2 regions of the Pseudoalteromonas sp. Scap06 genome follow, and region 1 is predicted to be linked to the other one. Evidence: predicted binding sites of a transcription regulator. Region 1 holds the regulator's gene; the other holds the start of a gene.
What was found. The regulator ArgR, encoded in region 1, controls arginine synthesis, uptake and breakdown. The targets are predictions, from matches to a motif close to ANTGAATANNTATTCANT.
Positions count from the first base shown of each region.

Region 2: a site for ArgR is predicted at 3,673-3,690, ahead of argC (N-acetyl-gamma-glutamyl-phosphate reductase). Genes of this name have one in related genera too.

Region 1 covers NZ_CP041330.1:2,867,600-2,875,320, reverse strand. Annotated here, with positions in the region: gene FLM47_RS13305 (ABC transporter ATP-binding protein) at 1-472, shown strand, start outside; gene FLM47_RS13300 (Dyp-type peroxidase) at 512-1,411, shown strand; gene argR (transcriptional regulator ArgR) at 1,467-1,934, opposite strand; gene mdh (malate dehydrogenase) at 2,160-3,092, shown strand; gene ispB (octaprenyl diphosphate synthase) at 3,169-4,140, opposite strand; gene rplU (50S ribosomal protein L21) at 4,564-4,875, shown strand; gene rpmA (50S ribosomal protein L27) at 4,892-5,149, shown strand; gene cgtA (Obg family GTPase CgtA) at 5,303-6,454, shown strand; gene folA (type 3 dihydrofolate reductase) at 6,529-7,020, shown strand; gene FLM47_RS13260 (DUF3718 domain-containing protein) at 7,103-7,477, shown strand; gene FLM47_RS13255 (methyl-accepting chemotaxis protein) at 7,670-7,721, shown strand, end outside.
Region 2 covers NZ_CP041330.1:859,796-867,516, forward strand. Annotated here, with positions in the region: gene FLM47_RS03935 (GGDEF domain-containing protein) at 1-336, opposite strand, end outside; gene panP (pyridoxal-dependent aspartate 1-decarboxylase PanP) at 596-2,221, shown strand; gene argE (acetylornithine deacetylase) at 2,471-3,616, opposite strand; gene argC (N-acetyl-gamma-glutamyl-phosphate reductase) at 3,838-4,851, shown strand; gene argB (acetylglutamate kinase) at 4,848-5,615, shown strand; gene FLM47_RS03960 (ornithine carbamoyltransferase) at 5,623-6,555, shown strand; gene FLM47_RS03965 (argininosuccinate synthase) at 6,552-7,721, shown strand, end outside.

The DNA.
Region 1 (7,721 bases):
AAAAGAAGAGGCGTTTGCATTTTCAGATACACTTGCGGTTATGCACCAAGGTAAAATTGCGCAGCAAGGCACCCCAGAACAGCTTTTTGCTAAACCAAGTTCAAAGGAGGTTGCAGAATTTCTGGGTCAGGGCATATACTTAAGCGCAACTGCATTAACAGCCACTGAATATGAAACGCAGTTTGGTGTGGTTAAGTCAATACTGCCACAGCAACACGCAGTGGCTGAAAAGGGGGTTATTTATGTGCGTCCACACCAGCTTGAGCTTGCCACTAATAACAATAACGAGCTGCTGCAGTGTGAGTGCGTTACAATACTAAGTAGTCGTTTCATCGGCTCTGCCTATGTATACACTGTGGTTATTGCTGAACAAGAAATAGAAGTTGCAGCTCAGTATGGCCAGTCATTTGAAATTAATGAACAGGTTATAATAAAAATAAAACCGCACACTGTGAATTTTTTTGAATCGTAATTAATCACTGTGTTTTGCTCTAAAAAGTAAGGAATAACAATGGTGCAAGCGCAATCAGGGATTTGTGCTGAAGCAAACTTACACGGTTTGCACTTATTTTTTAATGTACTTGACGGTCACGACGAATCACTTCGCGCTAAGCTTAAAAAAGTGAGCGATATTGAAGATGAGTTTAGTGATCAGTTTTCTGAATCTATGCTTTCTTGCATGGTGGCAATTGGTGCGCAATATTGGCCACATATTTTACCTGACTTCATGCCAAGTGAGCTGCAAAGCTTTCCTAATATTACCCATAGCGACTTTGTTATGAGTGCAAGGCCATGTGATTTGTTTGTGCAAATCCGCTCAGACAGAGAAGACGTGAATCATTTGTTTGCACTACAAATACTCAAACTATTCACCCCTGATGTTGAGCTGGTGGAGCAAATTCGTAATTTTCGCTTTTTAGATGGCCGTGATTTTAATGGCTTTATTTATGCGGGCGATACCCCACATGGCCGTCAAAAGCGTGTAACGGCATTAATAAACAAACCGGATAGTTTTGAAGACCAAGGTAGTTACATTCATGTGCAGCGCTTCAAACATGACTTGAGCTTGTGGCAGCATTTGTCATTACATGAACAAGAGCAAATAATGGGTCGCACACGCCTTGATAATACCTTACTCAGCCCCGCACTTGAGAGCAGCCATGCGACCCGCAGTGAATTAAAAGATGACCAAGGTCAGGCACTGTTACTTAACCAAAGCATGCCTTATGGCGATGTGTATGAGCAAGGTATGTTAGTGATTACGTGCTCTGCTAAAGGGGATGCATTCGAAAAAGTGCTAACTAGCCGACTAGGGCAGGGAGAGAATTATGATCACTGGCTTGATTTTACTCAGGCGGATATGGGCTCTGCATTTTTTGCCCCCTCAGTACGATTTTTAAAGCAGTTATAACAATTACAAAACGGCTATGTATTATTCATAGCCGTCTTTATTACAGCGTTAGTGATTAAACCGTATCAAATAAAATACGAACACGCTCTAGTGTGAGGTCTATTTCTGAGATTTTAGCTGGTGCTATAAAAATAGTATCATCGCCGGCAATAGTGCCTAATACGCCATCAGCTTTGCCTAATGAGTCAAGTAAACGCGCAATGAGTTGAGCAGCTCCAGGGCTGGTGCGAATAATAATCATCATTTCGTTATGCATAATATCAATAACGAGCTGGCGCAACGGGCTCTTAGCGGTTGGTACCCCCATTTCAGCGGGTAAACAGTATACCATTTCTTGTTTTGCATTACGGGTGCGTACCGCGCCAAACTTACTTAACATTCGCGACACTTTACTCTGGCTAATATTATCAAAGCCTTGCTCTTTTAACGCATCAACTATTTCGCCTTGTGAGCCAAAGTTTTCTTCTTTTAAAAGTGCTTTAAAGGCTTTAACCAATGCTTCTTGTTTATCTTGTGGTTGCATAGTGTCTAATTAGTTATGTAATAGATACTGCAAATTCTACACAAAAATGCATAATTATGCAGCAGATGTTTGCTTAAGTTGCCATTTTGCTGCGTTTAAACAGCAAAGTTTACAACTATGGTCGAAAATATAGCTAAAATAAGCAGGATAAATTTGTTTTTAGTCGTTAATTTCTTTATCTTATGAACCACAAATATTTCCTACCTCAAATCACGGAGAATTCCAATGAAAGTTGCTGTATTAGGTGCTGCAGGCGGTATCGGTCAAGCGTTGTCTTTATTATTAAAAACAGGCTTACCAGCTGGCTCTGAATTATCACTATATGATGTTGCGCCAGTAGTTCCTGGTGTTGCTGTTGACCTTTCTCACATCCCAACAGATGTTAAAGTTGCAGGTTTTGGTGCAGACGATTTAGATAAGGCACTAACAGGCTGTGATATCGTTCTTATTCCAGCGGGTATGCCACGTAAGCCTGGTATGGATCGTGCTGATTTATTTAATGTTAACGCTGGTATCATCAAAACATTAGCAGAAGGCATTGTTGCTAACTGTCCTAAAGCGCTTGTGGGTATTATTACTAACCCAGTTAACGGTACTGTACCAATTGTTGCTGAAGTATTTAAAAAAGCAGGAACTTACGATGCTAAGCGTGTATTTGGTATTACAACACTCGATGTGATCCGTTCAGAAGCGTTCATTGCTGAGCTTAAAGGCGTTGACGTAGCAAGCGTTAAAGTTCCAGTAATTGGTGGTCACTCAGGTACAACTATTCTACCGTTACTTTCTCAAGTTGAAGGTGTTACTTTCACTGATGAAGAAGTGGCTGCACTGACTCCACGTATCCAAAATGCGGGTACTGAAGTAGTTAATGCTAAAGCGGGCGGTGGTTCTGCAACATTATCAATGGGTGCTGCTGCTGCACGTTTTTGTATGTCTTTAGTTAAAGGCTTACAAGGTGAAGACGTTGTAGATTATGCATACGTTGCTGTTGAAAATGGTGATGCAGAGTACTTCGCACATCCAGTACGTTTAGGTAAAAATGGCGTAGAAGAAATTCTTTCTTACGGCACACTAAGCGCATTTGAAGAGCAAGCAAAAAATGACATGCTTGAAACTCTGAAAAAAGACATTAAAGAAGGTGTTGATTTTATGGCGTAATAGCCAAAATTAACCCATAAAAAAAGCCTGCATTTGCAGGCTTTTTTATTGCTCGGAATTATCTACACAGTATAACTTAGTGGTCGCGATCAACCGCTATTCTAGCTAAGCTAATTAATGCTTGCTTGTAATTCGACTCAGCTAAGCAATCTAAACAAGCAATCGCTTTCTCTGCTTCTTGCTCTGCTTTTTGCATAGTGAACTCAAGGGCATTGGTATGTTTAAGTGCAGCGAGTATCTCATCTAGATGCGCCATACCATTACAGTGCTCTATTGCATCTCTTATTAACTGTGTTTGATGCTCGCTACCGTGTTTCATGGCATAAATTAGTGGTAATGTAGGTTTGCCTTCAGCTAAGTCATCACCAATGTTTTTACCCAGTTGGTCGGCATCGGCGTTGTAATCTAAAACATCATCCACCAACTGAAAAGCAGTGCCTAAATGCATACCGTACAAATTGAGTGCGTTTAATACACTGTCATCTTGCTCAGTTATAATGGCAGCTAGCCCGGTTGCAGCTTCAAATAACTTAGCGGTTTTAGAGTAAATAACCTGCATATAACTGGCTTCAGTAGTATCTGGGTCATTACAGTTCATTAATTGCAGCACTTCGCCTTCAGCAATAATATTGGTTGCATCGGCCAACACTTGCATTATCTGCATTTTACCAAGGCCTACCATTAGCTGAAACGAGCGAGTATAAATAAAGTCTCCCACGAGGACACTTGCGGCATTACCAAACTCGGCATTTGCTGTGGGTGTGCCACGGCGCAAGTTAGATTCATCTACCACATCGTCATGTAAAAGCGTTGCGGTATGAATAAATTCAATAATTGTTGCTAGCGTAATGTGATCTTTGCCTTGGTAACCTAGCGCTTTAGCCGCCAAAATAGCTAACATGGGGCGAACACGTTTGCCACCGCTGTTAACAATATACAAACCAAGTTGATTAACTAACGCCACATCTGAGCGCATTTGCGCATGTATTAGTTGATTGACGTCATTCATATCGCTTTCGATTAACGCCTGGATAGCTTTTATATCCATTGATCTCCGAGCCAATTTTAATGTGTGAACGGCGCAGATTGTACAACAAAAAACGCATCAGCTCGATATTTTGTGATGATTCCTTAAAAAAACACCCTTAAGTAGGTTAAATGACCTATTAACTAGCTGAATAAATGATTAAACGGCGTGGTTTAATTTTGAATCACCCCTGGCGGTTAATTGAACTACATGGGCTTGCTTTGTTATTACAAATTTATTTTCTGTAACCGTTAAAAAGCGCTTGGCAAAGGGGGATTTTCATATAAAATAGGGGAAATATTGAATTGCCCTCAATGTAGCTACTTTTTATTCATTTAATTATAAAAATAGGCTTGCTAGTTATTTCGCGTTAGCGTAAACTTCGCGCCCTATCGAAGAATATTTTAGTTGCGCCGATTTGAGGGTGCACAGACGGAGTTAATTATGTACGCGGTTTTCCAAAGTGGTGGTAAACAGCATCGTGTGACTGAAGGTCAAACGATTCGTCTTGAAAAATTAGACGTTGAAACTGGTGCGGCAGTGGAATTTGATTCAGTACTTTTAGTTGCTGATGGTGAGAAGATCGAGATTGGTGTACCGTTCGTAAACGGTGGTAAAGTAACAGCTGAGGTTGTTTCACACGGTCGCGGTGAGAAAATTAAGGTTGTTAAATTTAGACGCCGTAAGCATTCTCGTAAGCAAATGGGCCATCGTCAATGGTTCACTGAAGTTAAAATCACTAGCATTAGCGCTTAATTAGAGGTACTTAGAAATGGCACATAAAAAAGCAGCTGGTAGTACTCGTAACGGTCGTGATTCAGAAAGCAAACGCCTAGGTGTTAAGCGTTTTGGTGGCGAATCAGTTCTAGCGGGTAGCATCATTGTTCGTCAGCGTGGAACTCGTTTCCACCCAGGCGCAAACGTAGGTATCGGTAAAGACCACACTATCTTCGCAAAAGCAGATGGTAAAGTTCAGTTTGAACAAAAAGGTCCTTTAAACCGTAAATACGTAACTATCGTAGCTGAGTAATCAGTAAGGTAGTTAAAAACCCCGCCTTTGCGGGGTTTTTTGTTTTAGGCAGCTCTAAATATATACCTAAGTGTTTTTATGCTCAGTGTGCTCTATAGGCCACTTAGGTATATAATAGAGTTATTAACAAGCCAATCCCTAAAGTGAGTAATCATGAAGTTTGTAGATGAAGTAGAAATTCGCGCAGAAGCTGGTGACGGTGGCAGCGGCATCGTGTCTTTTCGTCGTGAGAAATATGTTCCAGATGGTGGACCTGATGGCGGTGACGGTGGAGACGGTGGTAGTGTTTATCTACAAGCTGATGAAAACTTAAATACCCTTATTGACTATCAATTTGAGCGTTTTCATAGAGCAGAACGTGGTACTAACGGTCAAAGCCGTAATTGTACCGGTAAAAAAGGTGAAGATCTGATTGTAAAAGTGCCGGTAGGTACACGTATCATTGATGTTGATACGCAAGAATCATTAGGGGATTTAACCCAAGATGGTCAACGAATTGTGGTTGCAAAAGGCGGTTTCCATGGCTTGGGGAATGCGCGTTTTAAATCAAGTACTAACCGTGCCCCACGTCAAAAAACACTCGGAACACCTGGTGAAGTGCGTAACCTTAAATTAGAGCTAATGCTACTCGCTGATGTAGGTTTACTGGGTTTACCTAATGCCGGTAAATCAACCTTTATTCGCAGTGTATCGGCTGCAAAACCAAAGGTAGCAGATTATCCATTCACTACGCTTATCCCCAATTTAGGTGTTGTTCGTCCTGAAGCAAATAAGTCATTTGTCATCGCCGATATTCCTGGCTTAATTGAAGGTGCATCGGACGGCGCAGGCTTAGGTATTCGTTTCTTAAAGCATTTAGAGCGCTGTCGTGTGTTATTACACATTATTGATGTTATGCCAGTTGATGGCTCAAACCCTGTTGATAATGCTTTTGCAATTATCAATGAGCTACATCAGTACAGTCCTAAGCTTGCTGAAAAGCCGCGCTGGTTGGTATTTAATAAAATTGATTTATTGCCTGAAGATGAAGCCAAATCTCTATGTGAGCAAATTGCAGAAGAGTTAGGTGAGTCTGAAAATACTTATAGTATTGCTGCAATTAATAAATTAAATACTCAGCCATTAATTCACGACATCATGACGCTACTTGATAACATGCCTAAAGAAAAATTTGTTGAAGTTGCAGATGAAGAAGTTGAATTTAAGTGGGATACCTACCATCAAAAAGCCACTAAAGGCGATGATGATGACTGGGATGATTGGGATGAAGATGATTACGACGTAGAAGTTGTCTACGAGCGTTAACTATAATTGTATATATTTAAAAGGAGCTAACGCTCCTTTTTCTTTGATTAATAATAAAGTATTGGGTATTTAGTGTGATAATTTCAATGATTGCAGCAATGGCAAACAATCGTGTCATTGGCTTAGATAATAAAATGCCATGGCACTTACCTGGCGACCTTCAGCACTTTAAAAAAGTAACTTCTGGTAAGCCCGTTATTATGGGGCGTAAAACATTTGAATCGATAGGTAGGCCGCTACCTGGGCGTCGTAATATTATTATTACTCGCAATACTGAATATCAAGCACCAGGAATTGAAACTGTAACTACTCCTGAAGCTGCACTTGAGCTTGTTAATGATATTGCCGAAGTGATGATTATTGGTGGTGGAAACATCTATCAACAGTTCTTAGAGCAAGCACATCGCTTATATCTAACCTTTATAGACTTAGATGTAGAAGGGGATACACAGTTTCCTGATTACCAAAGTGTTGCAAATTGGCAAATTGAAGATGAAATGTTGATGGCGCCTGATGAGAAAAATAAATATAGTTATAAATTCGTAACTTTGAATAAAGTCTCTTAACATTATTGCCAAAATCTGAGCGTGTTGGTACAATATTAAACAGTCGAGTACGAAAAAAGTATTAATATAGGGTGTCCAATCAATGATTAAATTACCGAAACTAGTTGTAATTGCTGCTATTGCAGCGGGTTCGTTTGCTTATACTGCGCCTGCAAGCGCTAATGACCAGTTAGCTGTTTCAGTTTGTGAATACATTGCTGGTGATGATAAAAACCGTCTACGTAGCAAATTAAAAAGTTCACGTGTGAAAGTTCGTAATATCTATGATGCAGTTTTTTGTAATGGTAATAACTTATTGCGTCATGCTGTTGCAAGTAATGCAGTTGATACAGGCGAGTACATTGTTAAAAACTTATCTAAGAGCTCACTTGAAGACGGTGCAGATATTGCTTGGGCTGAGGCAAATCATGCAGGCTCACCTTTAATCCCTATTATTAAAGACCGTGCAGGCCTTTAAATAAAAGCTTAATTAATAAAAAAACCGCGTTTAAACGCGGTTTTTTATTTACTTAGATAAATTGTCATTTTACATCCTGTCTAACTACCTTTAAGTCTAATTCCCTCACGTATTTATCCTTATTACTCTTGTTACATAAATATGTCATAAAAATTCAATACTCTATGTGTATTTCAGTTTTGAGATATATTTATGCGTGTATCATTTTTTACCCGTTTACTAGCCATTTTACTAACATTTGCAA
Region 2 (7,721 bases), 1.4 Mb from region 1:
ATCTTGAGTGTAGCTAGAGGCAGTAAAATAAACATTCTCATCAATCAGTACCATTGAATATAAATAATCTATATTTAAATCATTGGCCAATGCCGAAAGCTGGTCGGCTTTATTTTGATAGCTTGAAAAGCTAATTTCTTGCGCTACTTTATCGTGATAATCACTACCTAAAATGTACTTTACGCTGGTGGCTGCATTTAATAAACGATTATCAATGCTGCGTATCACATCATTATTGATGGCAGTGTAGGTGTAGTAACTGTAGATTATTAAGCTGACTAAAAAAAAGACGGTACCGAGCGCCAACCGAGTTAATTTTAGATTTCCTTTTAGCATGTAACATCCTTATTTTTTGTTAGATTTATTATACTTAAAAATTATAAATGCCCAATATTTTAATTACCCTTTGTACTAAATATAAAAAATAGTGAAATGTTATCTATTTTGTATTGTCTTTTATGGCTTAAAACGAGACATTTTTGTCATATTGCAGTAAAGTTAGCGCAATTTTTTAGAAATGCCGTTGCTTAAAAACACCTTAAATTAGCGTGTTTTACAAACTAACAGGTGTTTTAGTCACACACTAGGTATGAAGATGGATCAAAAGCGTTGTGCCGTCGCCTCTAAAGAAAGCCTCAAACGGATATTTACCGTTCCAGAGGCCCCTGACTCAACTTTGAGCAAAATAGAGCTTGAAATTTCGAGTAATTTAGCAGGTTTCTTAAACGAAAATATCGCGGCAATTGAAAAACCATTACATGAAATAGAAAAAGATTTTCAATCGGCGGCTATCCCTGAAGAGCCAACGTTTGTGTCTTGCTATGCCCAAGATATTATGGAACAGCTGGTTGCTCATTCTGTACATACCGCAGCGCCAAGCTTTATTGGTCACATGACATCTGCTCTGCCACATTTTTTACTGCCGCTTTCTAAATTAATGGTTGGGCTAAATCAAAACCTTGTAAAAATAGAAACCTCAAAAGCGTTTACCCCATTAGAGCGTCAAGTTTTAGGAATGATGCATCATCTAGCTTATGGACAAAATGATGGCTTTTATTCTAAATGGATGCACAGTGCAAAAACCTCTTTAGGAGCATTTTGCTCTGGTGGCACAGTAGCTAACATTACAGCACTTTGGATTGCCCGCAACCGCTTATTAAAAGCAGATGGCAACTTTAAAGGCATTGCTGCACAAGGTTTAGTGGCGGGAATGCTTCATTATGGTTACAAAGGACTGGCGGTTTTAATCTCTGAGCGAGGTCATTACTCGTTGGGCAAATCGGTAGATTTACTAGGTATTGGCCGTGAGAATTTAATTGGTATTAAAACATCGGCTGATAATAAAGTTGATGTAGATTCTATGCGAGAAAAAGCGCTAGAGCTTGAAGCGCAAGGCATTAAAGTGATGGCAATTATTGGTGTAGCCGGAACGACTGAAACTGGTAATATCGATCCACTTGAAGACATGGCTAATTTAGCACAAGAAATTAATTGCCATTTTCATGTTGATGCGGCGTGGGGCGGAGCTACTTTACTGTCTAATACCCATAGGCACCTTTTAAAAGGTATTGAGCATGCAGATTCAATCACCATTGATGCGCATAAACAAATGTATGTACCGATGGGAGCAGGTTTGGTGCTGTTTAAAGACCCTGCTGCAACTGATGCCATAGAGCATCATGCTGAATATATTTTACGTAAAGGCTCTAAAGATTTAGGCAGCCATACCCTTGAGGGGAGCCGCCCTGGTATGGCGATGTTAGTGCATGCTTGCTTACGTGTTATTGGTCGTAAAGGCTACGAAATGCTTATCGATCGCAGTATTAAAAAAGCCCGTTACTTTGCTGATTTGATAAAAGCAGATGAAGACTTTGAATTAATATCAGAACCTGAGCTATGTTTGCTAACTTATCGTTATGTCCCTAAGCAAATTAAAAATGCGATAGCACAGGCCAACGCACAAACCCGTTTAGATATTTTTGCCGCGCTTAATCGTTTTACTGCAAGCATGCAAAAACGTCAACGTGAATCAGGTCGCTCGTTTGTATCGCGTACACGTTTAACGCCAGTTCAATATGATAACCAACCAACCGTGGTATTTAGAGTGGTGCTTGCGAATCCGCTTACATCAGGTGCAATATTAAAAGAGATATTAGATGAGCAGAAAGAACTAGCTCAAACCGACCCTGTATTTAAAAAGTATTTACGAAAATATATGTAACTAACCTGAACTCTGGTTAAGAGATTTACTAACATATTGAATCAAAGATGATATTTATGTTTATTTTCTCTAGCCAGAGATTTTCAGTGAAAACAAGGCGAACTTACGCGTCAATAGCTAGCCTATTGCAAGTAAATTCAACGCAGTTAGCGCTAAAAATAGCTGCTTGAGATAGATATATTACTCAGAGTTCAGGTTAAATATAAATGCTATAAAAAAGACGCTTAATAGCGTCTTTTTTGTTACTGATTAAAAGCAACTCGCCTTTATGAGGTTGCTGATAATTTGTTGCGAAGGCTTTATTTTTTCCATCGCTAAATATTCATCGGGCTGATGCGCTTGGTTAATTGAACCCGGTCCCATGACGATGGTTTCACAACCCAGTTGTTGTATAAATGGTGCCTCAGTACAGTAATTAACAGCCACTGCTTTTTGCCCTGCTATATTTTCGGCAAGTTTAACTAACGCGCTGTCTGTGCTTCCTGTAAATGCTGGAATTGGCTCATGTAAATCAATCACACTGACCGAATTAGGGTATTGCTGATTTATATCGTAGGTTGCATCAAGCAGCAATGCTTGCAGCTCTTGTACACTTAAGCCAGGAAGAGGGCGCATATCAATGTGCATTTCACAGCAACCGCAAATCCGATTCGCATTATCGCCCCCATGAATATTGCCTAAATTGAGCGTTGGGTAAGGAATTTCAAAGTGATTTATTGAATATTTATTCTTAAGTTGTTCTTTTAAGATTAGCAATTTTGTAATCACTTTATGCATCACTTCGATGGCGTTAAGACCCCGTTCGGGATCTGAGCTATGTCCTGAACGGCCGACAACTCTTATTGCTGTACTCATATGACCTTTATGAGTAAATACCGGCGTCATATCAGTAGGTTCACCAATAATACAGCGACTTGGCTTTAAATTTGGGTGCTTACAGATTTGTTGTGCGCCAGCCATAGTGGTTTCTTCGTCTGCGGTGGCTAATATTAAAATTGGTTGTGTTTGTTGCTTTTCATCAAGCTCACTAATAGCCTGCAGTACAAAAGCAAAAAAACCTTTCATATCAATGCTACCTAAGCCATATAGTTTATTATCTCGCTCAGTTAATTTAAATGGGTTGTGATTCCAACGACTATCATCAAATGGCACCGTATCAGTGTGACCTGCCAGCATTAAACCGCCGTCACCTTGACCGCGTTTTGCTAATAAGTTGTAGCGGCCTTTGTTGCCTTTTAATTCTATTATTTCACAGGTAAAACCTAAGCTTTGACACCATTGCGCTAGCAATTCAATGACACTCTTATTACTCATGCATAAATGATCTTCAATGGCACTAATAGAGGGGGCAGCAATCAATTGCTGGTACATCGAAATAAATGACGGCAGAGACATAAAAAATTCCAAAATAAGTATTCATTTTAATTGCATAACAATATAAAAGTATTTATGATGAATATCAATTCACTTTTTAAGCATAAATATATTAAAGTTACGCCATGAAAATAATACGACGATAGTTATCACTCATAAATTTAATCTGTTTGGCTGGGTTATACCCTAGTGTAAACAAACAACATGGAATGTGGTCACTAATTTTAGATAAAGAGTAAATAATGAACGTAGTAATTATAGGTGCCAGCGGTTACAGCGGCGCAGAACTGGCTAGCTTAGTAGCAAAACATCCAACTCTTTCGCTAACTGGCTGTTATGTATCAGCGCAAAGTTTAGATAAACATAAATTGCTTAGTGAATTGTATCCTGAGCATTTAGGATTACTTGATTTACCTCTGCAGCCACTAAATGAACATGCACTTGCTGATATCACTCATTCAGCAGATTACGTTTGTCTGTGCACCGATCATAAAGTAAGTGTGGATTTAGCGCCTCAGTTTTTAGCGATGGGCAAAAAGGTATTTGACCTTTCCGGTGGCTATCGTCTTGCAAGTAATGATGATTACGTTACTTATTATGGTTTTGAACACCAACACCCAGAACTACTTAATCAAGCGGCTTATGGTCTTGCTGAATGGAATAGTAAAGCCATTACTGATGCTCAGTTAATTGCTGTTGCTGGCTGCTATCCAACGGCTGCATTAAATGCATTAAAGCCTCTTCAGCAAGCGTGTTTGTTGAGTGATGAAAAAATTATTATTAATGCAGTTTCTGGCGTAACGGGCGCAGGGCGTAAAGCCAGCCTAGGGACTCATTTTTGTGAGGTATCACTTGCACCCTATGGTTTGTTTAATCACCGTCACGGGCCTGAAATACAACAGCACCTAGGTCATGAGGTGTTATTTACTCCTCATTTAGGTAATTTTCCGCGCGGTATTTTAGAAACTATTTATGTGCAATTAAAGCCGGGTGTGACCAGTGAGCAAGTAGCTAAAGCTTATCAAGTATTGGCTGATGAGCCATTAATTCGTTTGCTTGGCAGCAAAATCCCTTCGATTAAAGGGGTGGCCAAACAACCTTATGTAGATATTGCGTGGCAGCAGCAAGGCTCACAGTTAATAGTAATGGCAGCAATTGACAACTTATTAAAAGGGGCAGCTGGTCAGGCTTTGCAATGTATTAATTTATCAATGGGGCTTCCCCACACTACAGGTCTAATAGGAGCGTTTAGATGAGCAGTAAAACGTGGGTTATTAAACTCGGTGGTGCAGTACTCAATACTGAAAATGCCGCTAAAGCATTATTTGAAATACTCAACGAGCAAGATGATGCTCAGTTTGTGATTGTGCATGGTGGTGGCTCATTAGTTGATAGCTGGTTAAAAGAGGCTGGTTTTGCCAGTGCTAAACACCAAGGTTTACGTATTAGCCCTAAAGAACAGATGCCTTATATTGTTGGAGCCCTTGCGGGTGCGGCAAACAAACAACTCATGGCGCAAGCAATTAGTGTTGGTCATAAGCCGGTGGGGTTAAGTTTATATGAAGCAGGGATCACCGCCTCGCAAAAATTAAAAGCATTGGGTCAAGTAGGTCAATGTCACAACAATGCTGATTCTATTATTGATGATTTACTCAGTGTTGGCCGGTTACCAATCATCAGCTCTATCGGCTTTGATGAACAGGGCTTGTTATACAACGTTAATGCAGATGAAGCAGCCGCCGCAATGGCAAATAATTTAAATGCAGAACTTATTTTTATGACGGACGTAGAGGCGGTACTTGATGCCAATAAGCAGCCTTTACATCAACTTGACACAAAACACATTGATACTTTAATTGCAGAGGGAGTAATTGTGGGCGGGATGGAGGTCAAAGTTAAGACCAGTCTTCACGCTGCCCAACATTTACGACGCGGTGTGTACATTTCCAGCTGGCAAAAGCCAGAAAACTTAACTGCTTTGCTGCAAGGCGAGCATGTCGGAACTAAAGTAACACCATAGGTTGAACATGTTTAAAGATTTTTTAACGGGTCTAGAATTAGACCAACAAGGCGCACTAAATTTATTAAAGTTAGCGCAAGATATTAAAGAAAGCCCGAGTAAATATAGCCAAGTATTAGCTGGTAAGTCAGTGGTTACTTTGTTTGAAAAGCAAAGTTTACGTACTCGCCTTTCATTTGATATTGGTATAAACCGTTTAGGGGGCCATGCGGTTTACCTTGACCAACAAAATGGTGCAATGGGCGCCCGCGAATCAATAAAAGATTTTGCCTTAAATATTTCGACTTGGGCAGACGGGATTGTTGCGCGGGTTAATCAGCACAGTACGTTAACGACACTCGGTGAGTATTCATCCGTTCCTGTGATTAACAGTTTGTGTGATTTATATCACCCATGCCAAGCATTAGCTGATTTTTTAACGCTACAAGAAGTACATGGTGATGTTAGCCAGTTAAAGCTTGCCTACCTAGGTGAGGGCAATAATGTAACACACTCATTAATGCTATTAGCCGCTACTTTAGGAACAGACTTTGTCGCTGTAACACCAAAAGGCAGCTCACCTGATTCGCAAGTACTTAAAAAAGCAGAGCAAATAGCAGCGATGAATGGCGCTTCTGTAATGGTAAGTGACAGGGTTGAGGCTGCAGTAGGCGCTAATGTTGTTTACGCCGATACCTGGGTATCAATGGGGGATACAACTCCTCTTGAGCAAGTAAAAGAAAAATACATGCCTTATCAATTAAACCAGGCATTGTTAGAAAAAACCGGTGCAACTACGGTATTACATTGCCAACCGGCACACCGTGAGTTTGAAATTACTTCTGAGGTAATGGATGGCCCTGCATCAAAAATTATACAGCAAGCAGAAAACCGCATGCATGCGCAAAATGCGCTATTAGTTACATTGTTAAATCCAAATTTTGTTAAGGAACACCTATGAGTTCAATTAAAAAAGTCGTTTTAGCCTATTCAGGTGGTCTTGATACATCGGCTATCGTGCCATGGTTAAAAGAGAACTACGGCTGTGAAGTTATTGCCTTTGTTGCCGATGTTGGCCAAGGCGCTGAAGAACTTGAAGGCGTAGAAGCTAAAGCTATAGCGTCTGGTGCATCTGAGTGTTACGTGGTTGATTTAAAAGATGAGATGGTAAGCGATTATATTTACCCAACGCTTAAAACGGGTTCTATATACGAAGGAACTTATTTACTTGGTACCTCTATGGCGCGTCCAATTATTGCTAAAGCGCAAGTAGAAGTTGCGCGTAAAGTAGGTGCCGATGCACTTTCTCACGGCTGTACAGGCAAAGGTAACGACCAAGTACGTTTTGAGTCATGTTTTGCCGCACTCGCACCTGATTTAAAAGTGATTGCGCCATGGCGTGAGTGGGATTTATCAAGCCGTGAATCACTATTAGATTATTTAGCTGAGCGTGATATTCCATGTTCTGCGTCAGCAACAAAAATTTATAGTCGTGATGCGAACGCATGGCATATTTCACACGAAGGCGGCGAGCTTGAAGACCCATGGTGTGAGCCAAGCGAACAAGTATGGACCTGGACTAACTCACCAGAGCAAGCGCCTGATAAAGCCGAACATGTCACTTTATCGGTTGTTGAAGGTGAAGTAGTTGCCGTAAATGGCGAAGAGCTTAAACCTTATGATTGTTTAGTTAAATTAAACGATATTGCATCACCTCATGGTGTGGGTCGTGTCGATATTGTAGAAAACCGTTTAGTGGGCATGAAATCACGTGGTTGTTATGAAACGCCAGGCGGTACTGTGATCATGGCGGCGCTGCAAGCTATTGATGAGTTAGTACTTGATAAAGCGAGCCGTAAATGGAAAGAAGTACTCGGTGGTGAATTTTCACACTTAGTCTACGACGGTCGTTGGTTTACGCCGCTAAAAGATTCTATTTTAGCCGGTGCAGAAGCGCTGTCTACACTAGCAACGGGCGAAGTGGTACTGAAGCTTTATAAAGGCCAAGTCACTGCGGTTCAGAAAAAATCACCTAACAGTTTATATAGCGAAGATTTTGCTACCTTTGGTGAAGACGATGTTTATGACCAGTCGCATGCAGAAGGCTTTATTCGTTTATTCTCGCTA